2 linked regions of the Limibacter armeniacum genome follow. The protein of the gene in region 1 interacts with the protein of each later gene in a pairwise test. Links are inferred from orthologs where the notes say so. Each region holds a gene or a part of one and is shown in the gene's direction. Other genes may lie near its edges.

The links.
Region 2: the proteins of V6R21_RS13130 (region 1) and V6R21_RS22460 interact in binary tests that used the Escherichia coli proteins (3 or more experiments, as listed by UniProt). The link is inferred for Limibacter armeniacum from one-to-one orthologs.

What each region holds. Positions count from the first base shown.
Region 1 is NZ_JBAJNO010000008.1:1,713,399-1,721,297, forward strand. What follows is about bases 2,537-5,498. They hold V6R21_RS13130 (ABC-F family ATP-binding cassette domain-containing protein), read left to right. Parts: upstream 2,537-3,032; coding sequence 3,033-4,964; downstream 4,965-5,498. Other genes in these bases: V6R21_RS13125 (fumarylacetoacetate hydrolase family protein), read left to right, coding at 2,537-2,914; V6R21_RS13135 (HTTM domain-containing protein), read left to right, coding at 5,113-5,498. Also shown: V6R21_RS13105 (IS630 family transposase), read right to left, coding at 1-421; V6R21_RS13110 (helix-turn-helix domain-containing protein), read right to left, coding at 439-732; V6R21_RS13115 (carboxypeptidase-like regulatory domain-containing protein), read right to left, coding at 729-1,367; V6R21_RS13120 (DinB family protein), read left to right, coding at 1,621-2,157; more of V6R21_RS13125, read left to right, coding at 2,306-2,536; more of V6R21_RS13135, read left to right, coding at 5,499-6,492; V6R21_RS13140 (DUF3592 domain-containing protein), read right to left, coding at 6,556-7,320; V6R21_RS13145 (coiled-coil domain-containing protein), read right to left, coding at 7,366-7,899. UniProt on the Escherichia coli protein: Genetic data indicate it may be involved in ribosome assembly or function.
Region 2 is NZ_JBAJNO010000009.1:1,144,102-1,152,374, reverse strand. Bases 3,058-6,393 are described here. They hold V6R21_RS22460 (2-oxoglutarate dehydrogenase E1 component), read left to right. Parts: upstream 3,058-3,412; coding sequence 3,413-6,193; downstream 6,194-6,393. Other genes in these bases: V6R21_RS22455 (GNAT family N-acetyltransferase), read left to right, coding at 6,254-6,393. Also shown: V6R21_RS22480 (cellulose synthase family protein), read left to right, coding at 1-1,192; V6R21_RS22475 (RNA polymerase sigma factor), read left to right, coding at 1,241-1,978; V6R21_RS22470 (YtxH domain-containing protein), read left to right, coding at 2,269-2,529; trxA (thioredoxin), read left to right, coding at 2,684-3,040; more of V6R21_RS22455, read left to right, coding at 6,394-6,688; odhB (2-oxoglutarate dehydrogenase complex dihydrolipoyllysine-residue succinyltransferase), read left to right, coding at 6,767-8,273. UniProt on the Escherichia coli protein: E1 component of the 2-oxoglutarate dehydrogenase (OGDH) complex which catalyzes the decarboxylation of 2-oxoglutarate, the first step in the conversion of 2-oxoglutarate to succinyl-CoA and CO(2).

The sequences.
Region 1 (7,899 bases):
TGTCACTGGCAAAGCGATCAAAGCACTCAATAACTATTTCAGAGTTGGCAGCCCCTTGAAAGAGAAAAGACTTGAATGATTGTGTTCTACTCATAAACCCGAGTACGGTCAGATTTGCACTTGGCACGGAAGGAAGCAATATCCTTTTACCTTTTAGTTGCCATGCATAAGGCACACTTGGGATAAGGTTGACGCCCATTTCATCAAAGAAATAAAGATCGATTCTTCCCTGCTCCTCCTTTTTCTTAAGTGTATTCAGCCATTGGTGGGCTTTTTCAAAGTCTTCCTGATTCCGTTTATGCAGCAAGCTTTTGCGGCTTCTTTTCCATCGGTAACCCCATTTCTTCATCCAACGTCGTAGCGTTGAGACTTTCACCCACTTTTGACAATGCTCCTTGATGTAGGTTTGAACTCTTGACAAGCGCTGTACGCCATCCTTTAGGAAATCAATGATTTTTTTTCCTCTGACGCCTTGAAACTTTTGCGGGGATGCTGCTGTGGCTTGCTATCATACAGACCTGAAAAGCCGTGCTGTTGCCAATGCTGAATCCAACGGCTAACCGTTTCGATTTTATTCACTTGCAAGATCTCAGTTAACTGTGTAAAGTTAAAGCCTTGGGCGTAAAGCAGGACTGCATGAGAACGGAGGCGTACCCGTGAGGAGGTATCGTACTTATACAGCTTTTCGAGCTTGCTGCGATCTTCTGGTGTCAGAGTCAGTTGTGGTTTCATGATATCACAACAAAACTTCCGTTTTCAATTGTTCCTCTGCTTAATCTGATATTGATTGGGTGAACAAGTAAATCTTCCCCTGATTTGTCGTTTTGGTTGTAATACACTCTAATTCGAACCAGTGATTCCCACCTACCATACTTTTTGGGTTCTGGATTTACATCAAAGTAAACCACCTCAATAAAGCCTGAAGCTTTTCTTTTGTTTGGAAGGTACATGGCGTACTGATTTGAACCACCAGTTAGTATAGACTTTTTTTCATTATTCTCAATTTTGTCACTGTACATTGATTGTTTGCTATTTACGGTGACTTCATTGAGGTTCAATGTGATTTCCTGTAAGTGTATTTCGATTTCATTTGACTTTTCTGTTATTGGATTTGGCAAGATATATTCTTTGTATCCAATATGTGATATGATAACAGTATCAGTAGGATTCATTTTTAAAGAAAACCAGCCCTTTGGATTACTGGTAGTGCCATTTGTTGAGCCAAGAACACCTATTTCAGCAAATGGGATAGGTGCGTGACTTTTCGCATCTAAAACTAGACCTGAAAAAATATTCTGACCAATTGCCTTGCTGTATGACAATGAGAGAGCAAGAAAAAATAGGAGTTTGGTAGTAGCCTTTATCATTGATATATATTGCTGTAGCCTAAATCAATTTTTAAAAAAATGAAGTTTATTTAACGCTTGCTAGCTGTAATAGCTTTTTAAGAGTATTACAGGAATTTCTGTCTAAGATAGAGTAGAATAACCACCTTGGCGAGCACTTCATTAAAATAATCTGACCATCGCTGTTTTGATAATTCCTTTCTCTCGTCCTAAATTCGCCGCAAGAAGGATGTTTCAACATTCAGATATTGTTTTACCAGAACTAACTTAGCAAATGAAATTTTTTTCAATGATTGCGTGTCTGTTTTTTATCACTATGATTAATGTACAAGCGCAGGAAGCTTCAGCTTTTCACCAGTCTTTTGCAGAAAAGTGGGAAAGGTCAAAGGCTTATACCTTGGCGGTAGCAGAAGCAATGCCGGAGTCTGATTATGATTTCAGAGCGGCTGAAGGGATTATGACCTTCAGAGAAGAGCTACAGCATATGGCAATGAACTTTGTCTTTTTGCAAGCATATGTAACTGGAGAGAAGGAGTGTGCTATCAGTCATGTCTCAGAAGGGTTTGACCATATGTCAAAAGCGGAGGTGATCGAGGCTTTGAACACAAGCTTTGATTTCGTGACTACAGTTTGGGAAAATACCCCTGAAAGTGCAATGAGCGATAAAGTGGATTTCTTTGCTGAAGGCGTGAACATGAATAAGGAAGGGATTTTCCACCTGATGCGAAATCATGTGACACACCACCGTGGGAGATTGACGTTGATGTTGAGATTGAAAGGGATTAAGCCTCCTCGTTATGTGGGGTGGTAATTTCATAAGGCTTTAGAATAGAGAAGCTGGATACTAGACTTTATTAACAGCATTTTATTTGCTGTGGTGAAGCTCAATGTATACCAGCTTATCTTTTGTCTTGGAACTTCTTATATTTGTAACCTTAAAAACGAAGAAATAAAAGCACATGAAGATTATTGCGATTGGCAGAAACTACGCTGAACATATAGCTGAACTGAATAACGAAAGACCGGACGAGCCTGTAATTTTCACAAAACCTGATACGGCTATCCTGAAAAACAACACACCATTCTACTATCCTGATTTCACAAAGGAAATTCACCATGAGGTGGAAGTTCTGATCAAGATTTGTAAGGAAGGAAAATATGTCAACCCTAAGTTTGCAAGCCGCTACTATGATGAGATCGGTTTGGGTATTGACTTCACTGCCCGTGACTTGCAGGCTAAGGCAAAAGACAAGGGATTGCCTTGGGCATTGGCAAAAGGCTTCAACGGTTCTGCACCAATCTCAGAGTTTGTTTCTAAAGAAGAGTTTGATATGTCCAATCTGGATTTCAGCCTGAACATTAACGGGGAAGAAAGACAGAAAGGCAATACAAGCATGATGCTTTGGAACTTCGATGAAATTATTTGCTACATCTCTCAGTTTATCACATTAAGAAAAGGTGATATTATCTTTACCGGTACGCCAAAAGGTGTTGGTGAAATCAAGGTAGGAGACAGGCTGGAAGGCTTTATCGGTGAGAGAAAAATGCTTGATTTTGAAATTAAATAAGAAACTGGAATATAGAAGCTAGATGCTAGAAACTAGAAAATAGATTATGTATTGTCTTTTCTCTAGCTTCTTCTCTCTAGATTCTAGGCTCTAGGTTCTTGACTCTAGAATCTATACAATGCTTACAATACAAAACCTATCTTTCCACTTCGGCAGTCGCACCATGTATGATGAGGCGTCACTGCATATCAAGCCCAAAAACAGGATTGGGGTTATTGGTTTTAACGGAGCCGGAAAGACTACGCTTCTAAAATTGATTTACGGTCAGCTTCAGCCTGACGGTGGCACTATCAGCAAGCCAAACGATTGTACGATTGGTTTCCTGAATCAGGATATGCTGTCTTATGAGACAGGACAGAGTATCTTGGAAGTGACCATGGAAGCATTCGGAGATATTATCACGCTTCAGGAAGATATTGATCAAATCCTGAAAGAAATGGAAACCAACTACCGTGATGAGTTGGTTGGGGAGCTGGCCAAGAAGCAGGAACGCTTTGAAGCAATGGACGGTTATACTGCCAAAGCAAAGGCGGAAGCTATTCTGGAAGGATTGGGCTTTTCGACAGCTGATCTGGAGCGACCACTCAGAAACTTCTCTGGTGGTTGGCGTATGCGTGTGATGCTGGCAAAATTGCTTTTGCAAAAGCCATCGGTCCTGATGCTTGACGAACCTACCAACCACCTTGACTTGCCGTCAATCCAGTGGTTGGAGCAATATATTTCCAATTATGAAGGAGCAGTACTGATTGTTTCTCACGATAGGGAGTTTTTGGATCGTGCTGTCAACTCAATTGTGGAAGTTGCAGGCGGTAAGCTGATCCAATACAGCGGAAATTATACCTTCTATTTGCAGGAGCGTGAGCAGCGCATGGAAGTGCAGCGAAATGCTTTCGAAAACCAGCAGCAGAAGATCAAGCAGACCGAGCAGTTTATCAACCGTTTCCGTGCCAAGTCTACCAAGGCGAGACAGGTACAGTCAAAGGTGAAGATGCTTGAGAAAATGGATATGGTGGATGCCGTCCATGAGGAAAACCCTGAGATGAACCTGCGTTTTACCTTTAAGCAGCAGTCAGGCAAGATTGTTTCGGAAATGAAAAACGTAACCAAGGCATATGGTGAAAATGTAATCTTCCGTGACTCTTCACTGCATATCGAAAGGGGAGACAAGATTGCTTTTATCGGTGCCAACGGTAAGGGTAAGTCTACAATGCTTCGTGTCATTGATGGCTCAGAACCTATACAGGAAGGGGAAACCAAGAAAGGTCACAACGTGATCACCACTTTTTATGCACAGCACCAGCTGGAGTCTCTGACATTGGACAATGAGATTCTGGATGAGCTTAAGCAGGCAGGATCGGAAAAGACAGAGCTGGAGTTGAGAACAATTTTGGGTGCATTCCTTTTCTCCGGAGAGGAAGTGAACAAAAAGATCAAGGTGCTTTCTGGTGGTGAGAAATCTAGAGTGGCATTGGCAAAAACGTTGATCTCGGAAGCCAACTTCCTGATGCTTGACGAACCTACCAACCACTTGGATATCCAGTCTGTCAATGTACTGATTCAGGCATTGCAGCAGTATGAAGGTACTTATATTGTGGTTTCTCACGACCGTCACTTTATTTCCCATATCGCCAACAAGATTTGGTATGTGGAAAATCAGGAAGTGAAGGAGTTTCCAGGTAACTATGAGGAGTTCTGTTACTTTATGGAGCAACGTGAAGCTGAACAGCAGGGAACAGACAGTACACAATCGTCCAAGCCAAAGAAGGAGAAGAAACAGCGATCAGACAGCGAGCGTAAGGAGTGGCAAAAGAAGGTGAACCAAACCAAGAAGAAGCTTGAAAAAGCCGAAGAGTTGGTCATGGAACTGGAAGAGAAGAAGGAAGCGTTGGAAGGCGAACTTGCCAACCCTGAAATTTTCAGTGATTCTAAAAAGCTGCAAGAGCTGAATGCAACTTATGAGCAGACCAAGTCAGATTTGGAGACAGCCAATGAGGACTGGGAAAACCTGATGTTGGAACTGGAAGAATTAGAAGAACAAGATAGCAATTAGTACTCAGTAAGGTACTTACCAATATTTTATGGCCCTTGGGAGATTTTATTTGATCTGCCAAGGGTTTTTATTTTGTATTTTCAGTAAAAACAATCAAACTTGAATTAATTCAAGGAAATTAACCCAACTACGAACTGTTACTTGTACGATGAACCAGATTCCAACCCCTCCAGCATTGGAAAAGCCATCTGTTTTTCAGCAATTTTTTGCATGGCTAAAACACCCCATTGACATTGCTCCATTGGTATATTTCCGCATAGTAGGTGGAGCTCTGATGACCATAGAACTTACAGGTGGGATGTTTACCAGCTATATTAAAAACCTGCTGCATCCCGGATTTCACTTTTCCTATATGCTATTTCCATGGATAAAGCCTTGGTCTGAGCCATGGATGATGTACCTGCATTTCTGTCTGAATGTAGTATTGGGGGTGATGGTAGTTTTTGGTGCTTATTATCGTATAGCCACCTTACTGCTGTGCCTGAGTGCGACCAGTATTTTCTTGATGGAAAAAGCACTTTATATAAACCATATCTACCTGTACTGCTTAATGGTTTTTCTGTTGAGCTTACTTCCGGCCAATAGGGCATTTTCTTATGACGTTAAGCGAGGTAAGGTAAAAGAAGTGTCTGAAGTTCCAGCTTGGACAGTTTATATTCTGGCTTTTCAGATTGCAGTAGTCTATTTTTTTGCAGGAATCGCCAAGCTTAATAGTGATTGGTTATATGCCCAGCCATTGAAGATTTGGTTTGCTTCCAAAGGGGATCACCCAGTGTTAGGATGGCTGTTGGTAAAAGAGTGGTATCCATATTTGGTGGCTTATGGAGGTTTGTTTTTTGACTTATTTGTAGTACCATTTATGTTATGGAAAAAGACAAGGAAAGCAACATTTTGGATAGCTTGCTTTTTTCATGCTACCAATGCCCTGACTTTCGGGATCGGAACTTTCCCTTGGTTTTCGGCTGCTGCCACTTTACTTTTCTTCCCTGCAGACTCTTTCAGGAATTGGAAGTGGCTCAACAAGCATTTGCCTGCAAAAGGAACGGCTGCTTTCCAATTTGATTCAGCTAATAGAATGGTTTACCCAATCGTTATCAGTTATCTGATCATTCAATTGGCAATGCCTTTTAGGCAGTTTTGGTATGAGGGGAATACCAGTTGGTTTGATGAGGGACATAATTTTTCATGGCATATGATGTTGCGTTCCAAATCTGGCAGGGCTTTCTTCTTCGTTAAAGATGGCGTAACTGGTAAAGAGGAAAAAGTAAGCCCAACAAAGTACCTAAATCGGAAGCAGTATGGCAGGATGATTGGCAAACCCGATATGCTGTTGGAGTTTGCACACTTTATAAGGGATGAATATGTAAAGAAGGGATGGCAAGAGGTGTCTGTATCAGCTTATTGTAAAGTCAGTCTCAATGGTAGGGATTCACAAATTATGCTCGACAGAAATGTGGTACTGACTGAGCAGGAGCGAGGCTTGCATCATTATGACTGGGTCAAGCCATTGACAATGCCGATCAAATAAAAAAGGTCTCTACTTAAAAAGTAGAGACCCGAATTTTGGATAGTTTATTTAGTAACTCATCAGTTAATTTGTAGGGAAAGTTTGAGCCTCAGCTTCAAACCTTTTTCTAATGGTTGGAGGTAAAGTATCCACCAGTACACTTCTGGCAGGATGGTGCTGATCGTAAATCAACCATTCAAATTCTTCATCTTCCAAGACCTCAGGTTCTCGGGTCTTTATTTTACAGATATAGTCTTTACCCTCTACCTCATATCTGAATTTTAGCTCGTGAGTTGTATGGTGGTTTGACTCATAAGAAATTTCAGATGATACCAGCTTACCCGTTCCCAGCTTTCCATTATGTATAATGCTTATTTTTTGAATTGCTTCCTTGAGTAACCAGAGTATAATACCGAATCCCAATAGTATCAGCATCGCAGCAAAAAGAATCGTACTCATATTGACATGTACATGTTTTTCGTTGGCAATGGTGGCAATTGAAGGATCTTTAGTGAGGTATTCTACCTCAATGGTTTGTCCTTTGCTATAGTCCCGATCTTCAAGAATAGTTTCTTTAGTATAAGTTTTCTCAGCTACCTTATATTGAAAATCATAGTGCTTTTGGTTGATAAATTCCCCTTCTTCGTTATTAAAAGATACATCTTCTACCGAGACAACTTCACCTTGACATACACTATTTTGATTGAGAAGTAATTGGAAGTGATGAGCATCAGATTCATCCCAAAGCATGGAGACTATGACAATGCCTACTATAATTGGTGCAATACCGTAGGAGTGTCTGTAGTCTTTAAAGAAGATGCCTAACATCTCCAAAAAAGTGATTTTCATATTTCTTGGTTTTTAGCTATTTCCCTTAACAAAAGGGTCTGTAAGTTATGAATATGGATCCTGACTTTTTTTGTGGAAAAAGGTATTGGATCTGTTCAAATAAATAAACGTAAATGCAATTATGCAAAGTATACATGTAATAGCTATACTAAACGTAGAAATTAATTTGAACAGCTTTGGATACCACAACCAAGAGATGGTTGTGTCAGGCATTTTTCCTTCCAGTACGTCTGTTTTGAAATCTGGGAAATTAAGGTCGCTGTTCGGTTTTGGGGATAAGTAATGATTTTGGTTTTTAATATGCTCAATATCTTTTTGAGTAGCCTGAAGTACCTTGTCCTGATGGTTTATCTTCGCCTTAAGTAGTTCCATATCGTCTTGAAACTGTATTGTCAGTTTATTCAGAGACCTAAGTTCCTGTATAATCTGTCTGTTGTAATGATTGTTTTGAGATATAGCTGTGACAAATTGTTCCCGACTGTCATTCATGATGACAGCTTGTTTGTGCAATTCAAGCAACTCATTGACGTGATCTTGCGTCTGTTGAAATTCTGAAAAGGCTTGAGGAGGAGTTTTAAG
Region 2 (8,273 bases), on another replicon or contig:
TTCGACAGACCAGACTGTTGAGCGGATTGCAGAAAAGGTAAACTACTACCAGAAGCAAGGGGTTGACATTCAGCATATCCGAAGACCTGAAAGAAAAGGCTTCAAGGCTGGAGCCCTTGATTATGGAATGAAAATCTGTAAGGGTGAGTTTTTAGCCATTTTTGATGCGGATTTCCTTCCTGACAGAGATTTCCTGAAAAAGATGGTTCCCAATTTTGAGGAAGGGGTAGGGGTTGTACAGGCTAGATGGGGACATATCAATAGGGACTATTCTCTTTTTACGAGATTACAGGCATTTGGCTTGGACGCACATTTTACGGTTGAGCAAGGTGGGAGAAATGCAGCACACAGCTTTATTAATTTTAATGGGACGGCAGGAGTATGGCGCAAAACCTGTATTGAAGATGCGGGAGGATGGCGACCGGATACACTTACTGAGGATCTTGATTTGAGTTATAGGGCGCAAATAAAAGGGTGGAAGTTTCGCTTCATGGAGGAAATAGAAGCACCTGCTGAGTTACCTGTCACGATGGAAGCTATCAAGTCTCAACAGTTCAGGTGGAACAAAGGAGCCGCAGAATGTGCCCGCAAACATTTGTTGAATGTATTGAGGCAAAGACTTCCACTATCAACCAAACTGCATGCAGTTTTTCATTTGTTGAATAGCTCAGTGTTTATCTTCCTACTGTTGGCATCACTGTGTAGTGTTCCTATGCTTTGGGTAAAGGCACATGACGAAGAGATTAGCAAGCTTTTTCATATAGGGAATATCTTCCTGATTGGATTCTTTTCCATTGCTTATTTCTATTGGGTATCTGTAAAGCAAATGCAGCAATATAACTCGGAGATAGACAGTAACTATTACTGGAAAAACTTCCCTGTATTCCTGATGATTTCAATGGGACTTTCATTGCATAACTCCATAGCCGTACTGGAAGGGTGGTTTGGGTTTAAGTCGCCATTTATCCGAACCCCTAAATTTAACGTAACAGTAGCAGGAGACAATTATACAAGCAATATATATGTCAAGCATCGCATCAGTCCACAAACGGTTATTGAAGGGATGCTATGCCTTTATTTCCTTTTTGGAATTGGTTTGGGTGTACAGTTGAATGACTTCGGACTGGTTTTGTTTCACAGTATGTTGGCATTTGGGTTTGGCAGTATTTGCTGGCAATCATTAAAAAACTAGAAAAAGGTAGGCGTACAGCATCGTACGCCTTTTTTAATAATCAAAAATATGAAAAGAGTTCTGTTGCATGACTTTCGTGTAATTGAAGGTGTTAAGAAGGGAGAAGACCGTATTTTGAGCAGACTTTATAGGGATTACTATACACCTGTTAGGTGGATGGTAAAAAGGAATGGAGGCTCAGAGGAGGACGCCGCAACCCTATGGGCAGAAGTGGTATTGGAAGCTTACAGTCAGATAAGGTTTCAGGAGGAAGCACTGAAGGGAGAGAAGCTAAATGCTTGGCTATATTCATTGGGATGTGATTTATGGGGAGAGATTAAGGATGGTTTTGACCACTACTTGCCATTGGTGGCTGTTCAAGTAACTTCTCAGGGTAAAAATGAAAAGCTGCACCATGCACTTCAAGCTTTTGAGAGCCTGGAGTCCGATACACAAGAGCTTCTGACACTGATTTATTGGAACCGTATAGGTGAAGAGGCTGCGGTACGTCGGTTTGGAGTTGCTACAGCAGAGGCTTCTGCTTATCATCAACGTGCTTTGAGAAATTTTAAAGCTGCCGTACAATCCGAAGAGGTATTGCCAGTACTTCAAAGTGTGCTGATGTATAAAGGGATTGAATCGGTTAGGGAAAGACTGAAAGATTTTGAGTTACCGATGGAGGAGGAACCATTGAGTTTTGAGGAGCAGAAAAAATTGAATCTTACCAAAGATATTACGCCTGTTCTGTTTGAAAAGAAAAGCAGCTTGTGGGAACGAATGAAGCAGAAGTTGTTTAAAAAAGAGTAGCCCTATTATTTAACTTTTTCAAAGAGTCAATAGAGGTATACTTTTATCGGTATCTAATTGATTAGTAGTTGGAAACTCACAGTTTTTAAAAAGGGATAAAACTTTACATCCTGTACAGGAATTTTTCAGGTTGCTTTTGCGGACAGGTTGTGTTAGGAGGCTATTTCTGTTATATTTAACATGTTTTACAGATAATCGAATCATTTCTCACCCGATTCAGTTTCTTATTTTAAGAAACACATTCCTTTCAAAAGATATACTCTATTAAACCCAAAAAATCAGATTTAGATATGAGAAATAACACGCTTTTTACATTCTTGGGAGGTATTGCAGTTGGTGCATTGGCAGGGTTGTTACTGGCACCTGATACAGGAGAAAATATGCAGCGAAAGTTGACAGATGAAGCCAAAAGGCTTCAAGGAGACTTGAACTCTCAGTGGGCAACAGGAAGAGAAAAGTTTGAATCCTACAAGACCAAACTTAAGAAGAAGCAGGACGATCTGGGTGATGCCATTTCTGATGCAACCAAAGGATCAATTGGTGATGCATAATCAGTAAATTTGCATAAAAATATGAAGGCAAAGATAAGCTGTTATCTTTGCCTTCTTCATTATAATTAAGTTTTATGAAAACTTTTATATATGAAAATACGTTAATATAAAAGTGTTAAATAATTTATAAATAGATCAAATTAATACTAACGATATGGAACATCTGACGCTGAACTCATTTAAAGAGAAAGTATTTGACTTTGAGCAAAACAAGGATTGGTCCTTCAAAGGAGATAAACCCGCAATCATTGATTTTTATGCAGATTGGTGTGGACCTTGTAAAATGATGGAACCTGTGCTTGAGGAAATTGCTGAAAAGTATAAAGGCAAAGTTGACATTTATAAAGTTGATACCGAGGCAGAACAGGAACTTTCGGCTATGTTTGGAATTAGGAGTATTCCGTCATTATTGTTTATTCCACAAGAGGAAAAACCTCAAATGGCGAACGGTGCTTTACCGCTTCATACATTGGAAAAAGCTATTGGAGAGGTGCTGAAAGTTGAGCTGTAAGGCTTCATTAAACTTTATTAAATAAATATACCCCGAAAGAAAATAGCTTTCGGGGTTATTTTTTGCCTAATGATCTTCTACATTCTTGTTGGTTTTTCTCCAAAGTCTTCCGTTAATTTGTCGCAGATTATTCAAAAAATCCTTTTTAGAGGAGATTTTGTCATATCTGAAGGTGCTAAATGCTGTAAAATCAAGTATTTCACGGTTTTAATACCTGATTAATTAATTTTCAACCTTGTTGTAAAAAATACAATTGCTGTGTTATAAGTGTAAAAAATAACCTAAATATTCGGCTATTCGCTTACACGATATTTGCGTTTATCTATAAAATTTTACCTTTGAACACAAATAAGGATCATAACCAAAAAGCACATGGACAAATACTCATATATAGCCAATGCGCACGGGGCTTACTTGGATCAGATGTACGAATCGTACAAAGCAGATCCAAACTCAGTAGATGAATCGTGGCAACGATTCTTTGAGGGGTTTGAATTCTCTTTGCAGAAGTACGGAGAAGAAGTGTTGGATGGAAAAGCACCTGCTACCACGACAAGTGTAAGCAGAGAAGTGCTGGAGAAAGAGATTGCAGTAAGAAAACTGATTGACGGCTACCGTCAGAGAGGTCACTTGCAGTCACTGACCAACCCTGTAAGACAAAGAAAAGACAGAAAGGCATTGCTGGAGCTGAAAGACTACGGCTTGAGCGAGAAGGATCTTGATACAGTATTTTCTGCTGGAGAAGAAGTAGGCATGGGCCCTTCTAAGCTTCGCGATATTTTGAGCATGTTGAAGCAAGTGTACGAAGGTCATATTGGATTTGAGTATACTGCTATCCGTGAGCCTGAAGTATTGGAGTGGTTCAAGCACAAAGTGGAGCATGAGTATCCTTCATTCCAGTTCTCAACTGATCAGAAGCGTAGAATTCTGGAAAAACTGAACGAGGCAGTTGTATTTGAAAACTTCCTGCATACGAAGTTTATCGGACAGAAGCGATTCTCACTGGAAGGTGGTGAGTCTACAATTCCTGCCTTGGACAATATCCTCACAAAAGCTGCAGAGTTGGGTGTTGAGGAAGTAGTAGTAGGTATGGCACACCGTGGTCGTTTGAACGTACTGACCAACGTGATGGGTAAGACTTACGCTGAGGTATTCAACGAGTTTGAAGGACAGGCTGTGCCTGATGAAACAATGGGAGATGGTGACGTAAAATACCACCTTGGATTCTCATCTCAGGTAACTACAGCACAAGGTAAATCAGTACGTCTGAACTTGGTGCCAAACCCATCTCACCTTGAGGCAGTTGATCCTGTAGTAGTTGGTAATGTTAGAGCAAAAGTAGATAGCCTTTACGGAAATGATTACTCTCGTATCATGCCAATCTTAATCCACGGTGATGCAGCTTTGGCTGGTCAAGGTGTGGTATATGAGACAGTACAGATGTCTGCACTGAATGGTTATGATGTAGGAGGTACTATTCACTTCGTAATCAATAACCAAGTTGGTTTTACGACCGACTTTGAGGACGCTCGTTCAAGTATTTACTCTACAGACGTATCTCAGTTGATCGAATCACCTGTATTGCATGTAAACGGTGATGATCCTGAAGCTGTAGCTTACGCAGTTAGATTGGCGGTAGAGTTCCGTCAGCGTTACCACCGTGATGTTTTCATCGATATGGTATGTTACCGTCGTCACGGACACAATGAGAGTGATGAGCCGAAGTTTACACAACCGAAGCTTTACAATATAATTTCAAAGCATGCCAACCCAAGAGAGCTTTACAACAAGCAATTGCTTTCTAGAGGTGATGTGGACGCTGAGCTTGCTAAGCAGATGGATGAGCAATTCCGCCACCTGTTGCAAGACCGTCTGAATGAAGTGCGTCAAAACCCACTTCCATACAGACCACAAGAATTGGAAATCCAGTGGAAACAACTGAGGTTCTCTACTCCTGAAGACTTTGATGAGTCTCCTAAGACAGGAATCTCTGATACTGCATTTGATGCAGTTGGACATGCACTGACATCCATGCCTGAAGGCTTCAAGCCTCTAAGACAGATCGAAAAGCTGATCGCTGAGCGTAAGGATATGTTCTTTGAGAAGAAAGAACTTAACTGGGCTGCTGCAGAGCTTTTGGCTTATGGTTCATTGTTGTTGGATGGCAAGACTGTTCGTATGACAGGTCAGGACGTACAGCGTGGTACATTCTCTCACCGTCATGCAGTATTGAATGATGCTGAGACAAACGAGAAATACCACAGCCTGAACCACATCAGCAAGTTGCAGTCAGAGATGAGTATCTACAACTCATTGCTGTCAGAGTATGCGGTATTGGGTTTTGAATATGGTTATTCATTGGCTAACCCGAATGCATTGGTGATCTGGGAAGCACAGTTTGGTGACTTTGCCAACGGTGCTCAAACAATGATCGACCAGTTTATCACAAGTGCTGAGTCTAAGTGGAACAGAATGAGTGGCCTGGTAATGCTGTTACCTCATGGTTATGAAGGTCAAGGACCTGAGCACTCAAATGCTAGACCTGAGCGTTACTTGCAGTTGGCTGCACAAGACAATATCGTGGTAGCGAATTTCACAACTCCTGCCAACTTGTTCCATGCATTGCGTCGTCAGTTGACTTGGGAATTCCGTAAGCCACTGATCGTTATGACTCCTAAGTCTATGCTTCGTCATCCAAGGGTAGTATCACCAATGGAAGACTTTGTATCAGGAAAATTCCAGGAGGTTTATGATGACCAGACTGTAAAACCAAGAAGCAAAGGCAAGGTGAAACGCGTGCTGCTTTGTACTGGTAAGATCTATTATGACTTGTTGGAGTACAAGGAGAATGAGAAGAGAGATGATGTTGCCATTGTAAGGGTAGAGCAGCTGCACCCATTCCCGCAGAAACAGCTTGATGCTATTCTGGATAGTTACAAGAACATGGAGACCTTGATGTGGGTACAAGAAGAGCCTGCTAACATGGGTTACTGGACGTACCTATTGCGTGCATATAGAAACGAAGAGCGCCTTTATCAGCTGAAACTTGTATCGCGTAAGCCAAGTGCTTCACCTGCGACAGGTTTCCCTAAAATCCACAAAGCTGAACAGGATCGCATCGTGAATGTAGCTTTCAATAAAGAAGAAAATTAATCATTAAAGTGGAAAGTATGGGCTTGATCACCTAACCTTTCTGCCGAAAACACAATAGCTATGATCATCAAAGAGGTGAAGTTCGATTCAGATGAGTACAGGAAAACTGTCGCATTGAGAGACAAGGTGTTGAGAAAACCATTGAATATGGAGTTCTCAGAAGCTGAGCTTTCTAATGAATTTGACAGTTACCATATCGCTGCATTGAATGAGGAAGATGAAGTGCTTGCTTGTCTGGTACTCAAACCCGTAACAGGCACTGAAGTGAAGATGAGGCAAGTGGCTGTTGACGAAAGTCAGCAGGGCAAAGGGTTGGGCAAATTGCTTGTCGGCTTTGCGGAACTCTTCGCAATGGACAACGGCTCAGAGCTGATGACTGTTCATGCTCGTGAAATTGCTTTGGATTTTTACCTTAAGTTGGGGTATGAAAAAGTAGGAGAGCAGTTCGAGGAAATTGGCATACCACACTTTAAGGTTCAGAAAAAACTCAGTTAATAATTTTCAAGGTGACGGAAGCTGTAACGAAACCTGCTTCCGTCATCTGCAAAAATACATTTGATAAAACAACACACTATGGCACTGGAAATGAAAGTCCCTGCGGTGGGCGAGTCGATCACCGAGGTTACAATAGCTCAGTGGCTGAAGCAAGATGGCGACCACGTAGAAATGGACGAGATCATCTGTGAGCTTGAGTCGGATAAAGCCACTTTCGAATTGACTGCAGAGGCAAGCGGTACGCTTAAAATTGCAGCGGTAGATGGTGAAACGCTGGAAATCGGCGCCCTGATCTGTACAATTGAGGAAGGGGATGGCGCAGCTGAAACAACATCAGAAGCCAAAACAACTGGTGGAACAGCTCAAGTAGCTGAAGCTCCAAAAGCTACTGGTGAGGTGCTTGAAATGAAAGTTCCTGCAGTAGGTGAGTCTATCTCTGAAGTAACGATTGCTTCATGGGTGAAACAAGATGGTGACTTTGTGGAGTTGGATGAAATCATCTGTGAGATTGAATCAGATAAAGCGACTTTTGAACTGACTGCTGAAGCAAGCGGTACTTTGGAAATCGTAGCAGGTGAAGGTGATACATTGGAAATCGGTGCTTTGATCTGTAAGATTGCTGTAAGCGAAGGCGCACCTGTAGCAGTAAAAGAAACTGCAGCAGCGGCACAAGCTGAAAGCACACCTTCAGCAACAGCAGCAGGTAGTCAGACATATGCAACAGGACATGCATCTCCTGCTGCATCAAAAATTCTTTCAGAAAAAGGCATTGATCCTAACAGTATCAACGGTACTGGTAAAGATGGACGTGTTACTAAGGAAGATGCTTTGAGAGCTGAAAAAGCAGCACCTAAGGCAGCCGCTGCTGCACCAAAAGCTCCAGTAGCTGCTAAGGAGACTGCTCCAGCAGCACCTGCAGGGGATAGAGAACAACGTCATCAGAAGATGACACCGCTGAGAAAGACGATTGCTAAGCGCTTGGTGTCAGTGAAAAACCAGACGGCTATGCTGACCACTTTCAACGAAGTGGACATGAAGCCAGTGATGGACGTTCGTAAGCAGTACAAGGATATGTTTAAGGAGAAGCATGATATCGGACTTGGATTCATGTCATTCTTCACAAAGGCAGTAACAGTAGCACTGAAGGAGTGGCCAGCTGTGAATGCTATGATCGATGGTGATGAGATCGTTTACAACGATTACTGTGACGTTTCAATTGCAGTATCAGCACCTAAAGGTTTGGTAGTGCCGGTTATCCGTAATGCAGAGAAACTGTCGTTGGCAGGAATCGAGCAAGAAGTAAAACGCTTGGCGCTAAGAGCAAGAGACAACAAGTTGACTATTCCTGAGATGGAAGGCGGTACATTTACGATCACTAATGGTGGTGTATTTGGCTCAATGCTTTCAACTCCGATCATCAACGCACCGCAGTCAGCGATCCTGGGTATGCACAATATCGTAGAGCGCCCTGTAGCCGTGAACGGTCAGGTTGAGATTCGCCCAGTGATGTACATAGCACTTTCTTATGACCACCGTATTATCGATGGCCGTGAGTCTGTAAGCTTCCTGAAAAGGGTAAAAGAGT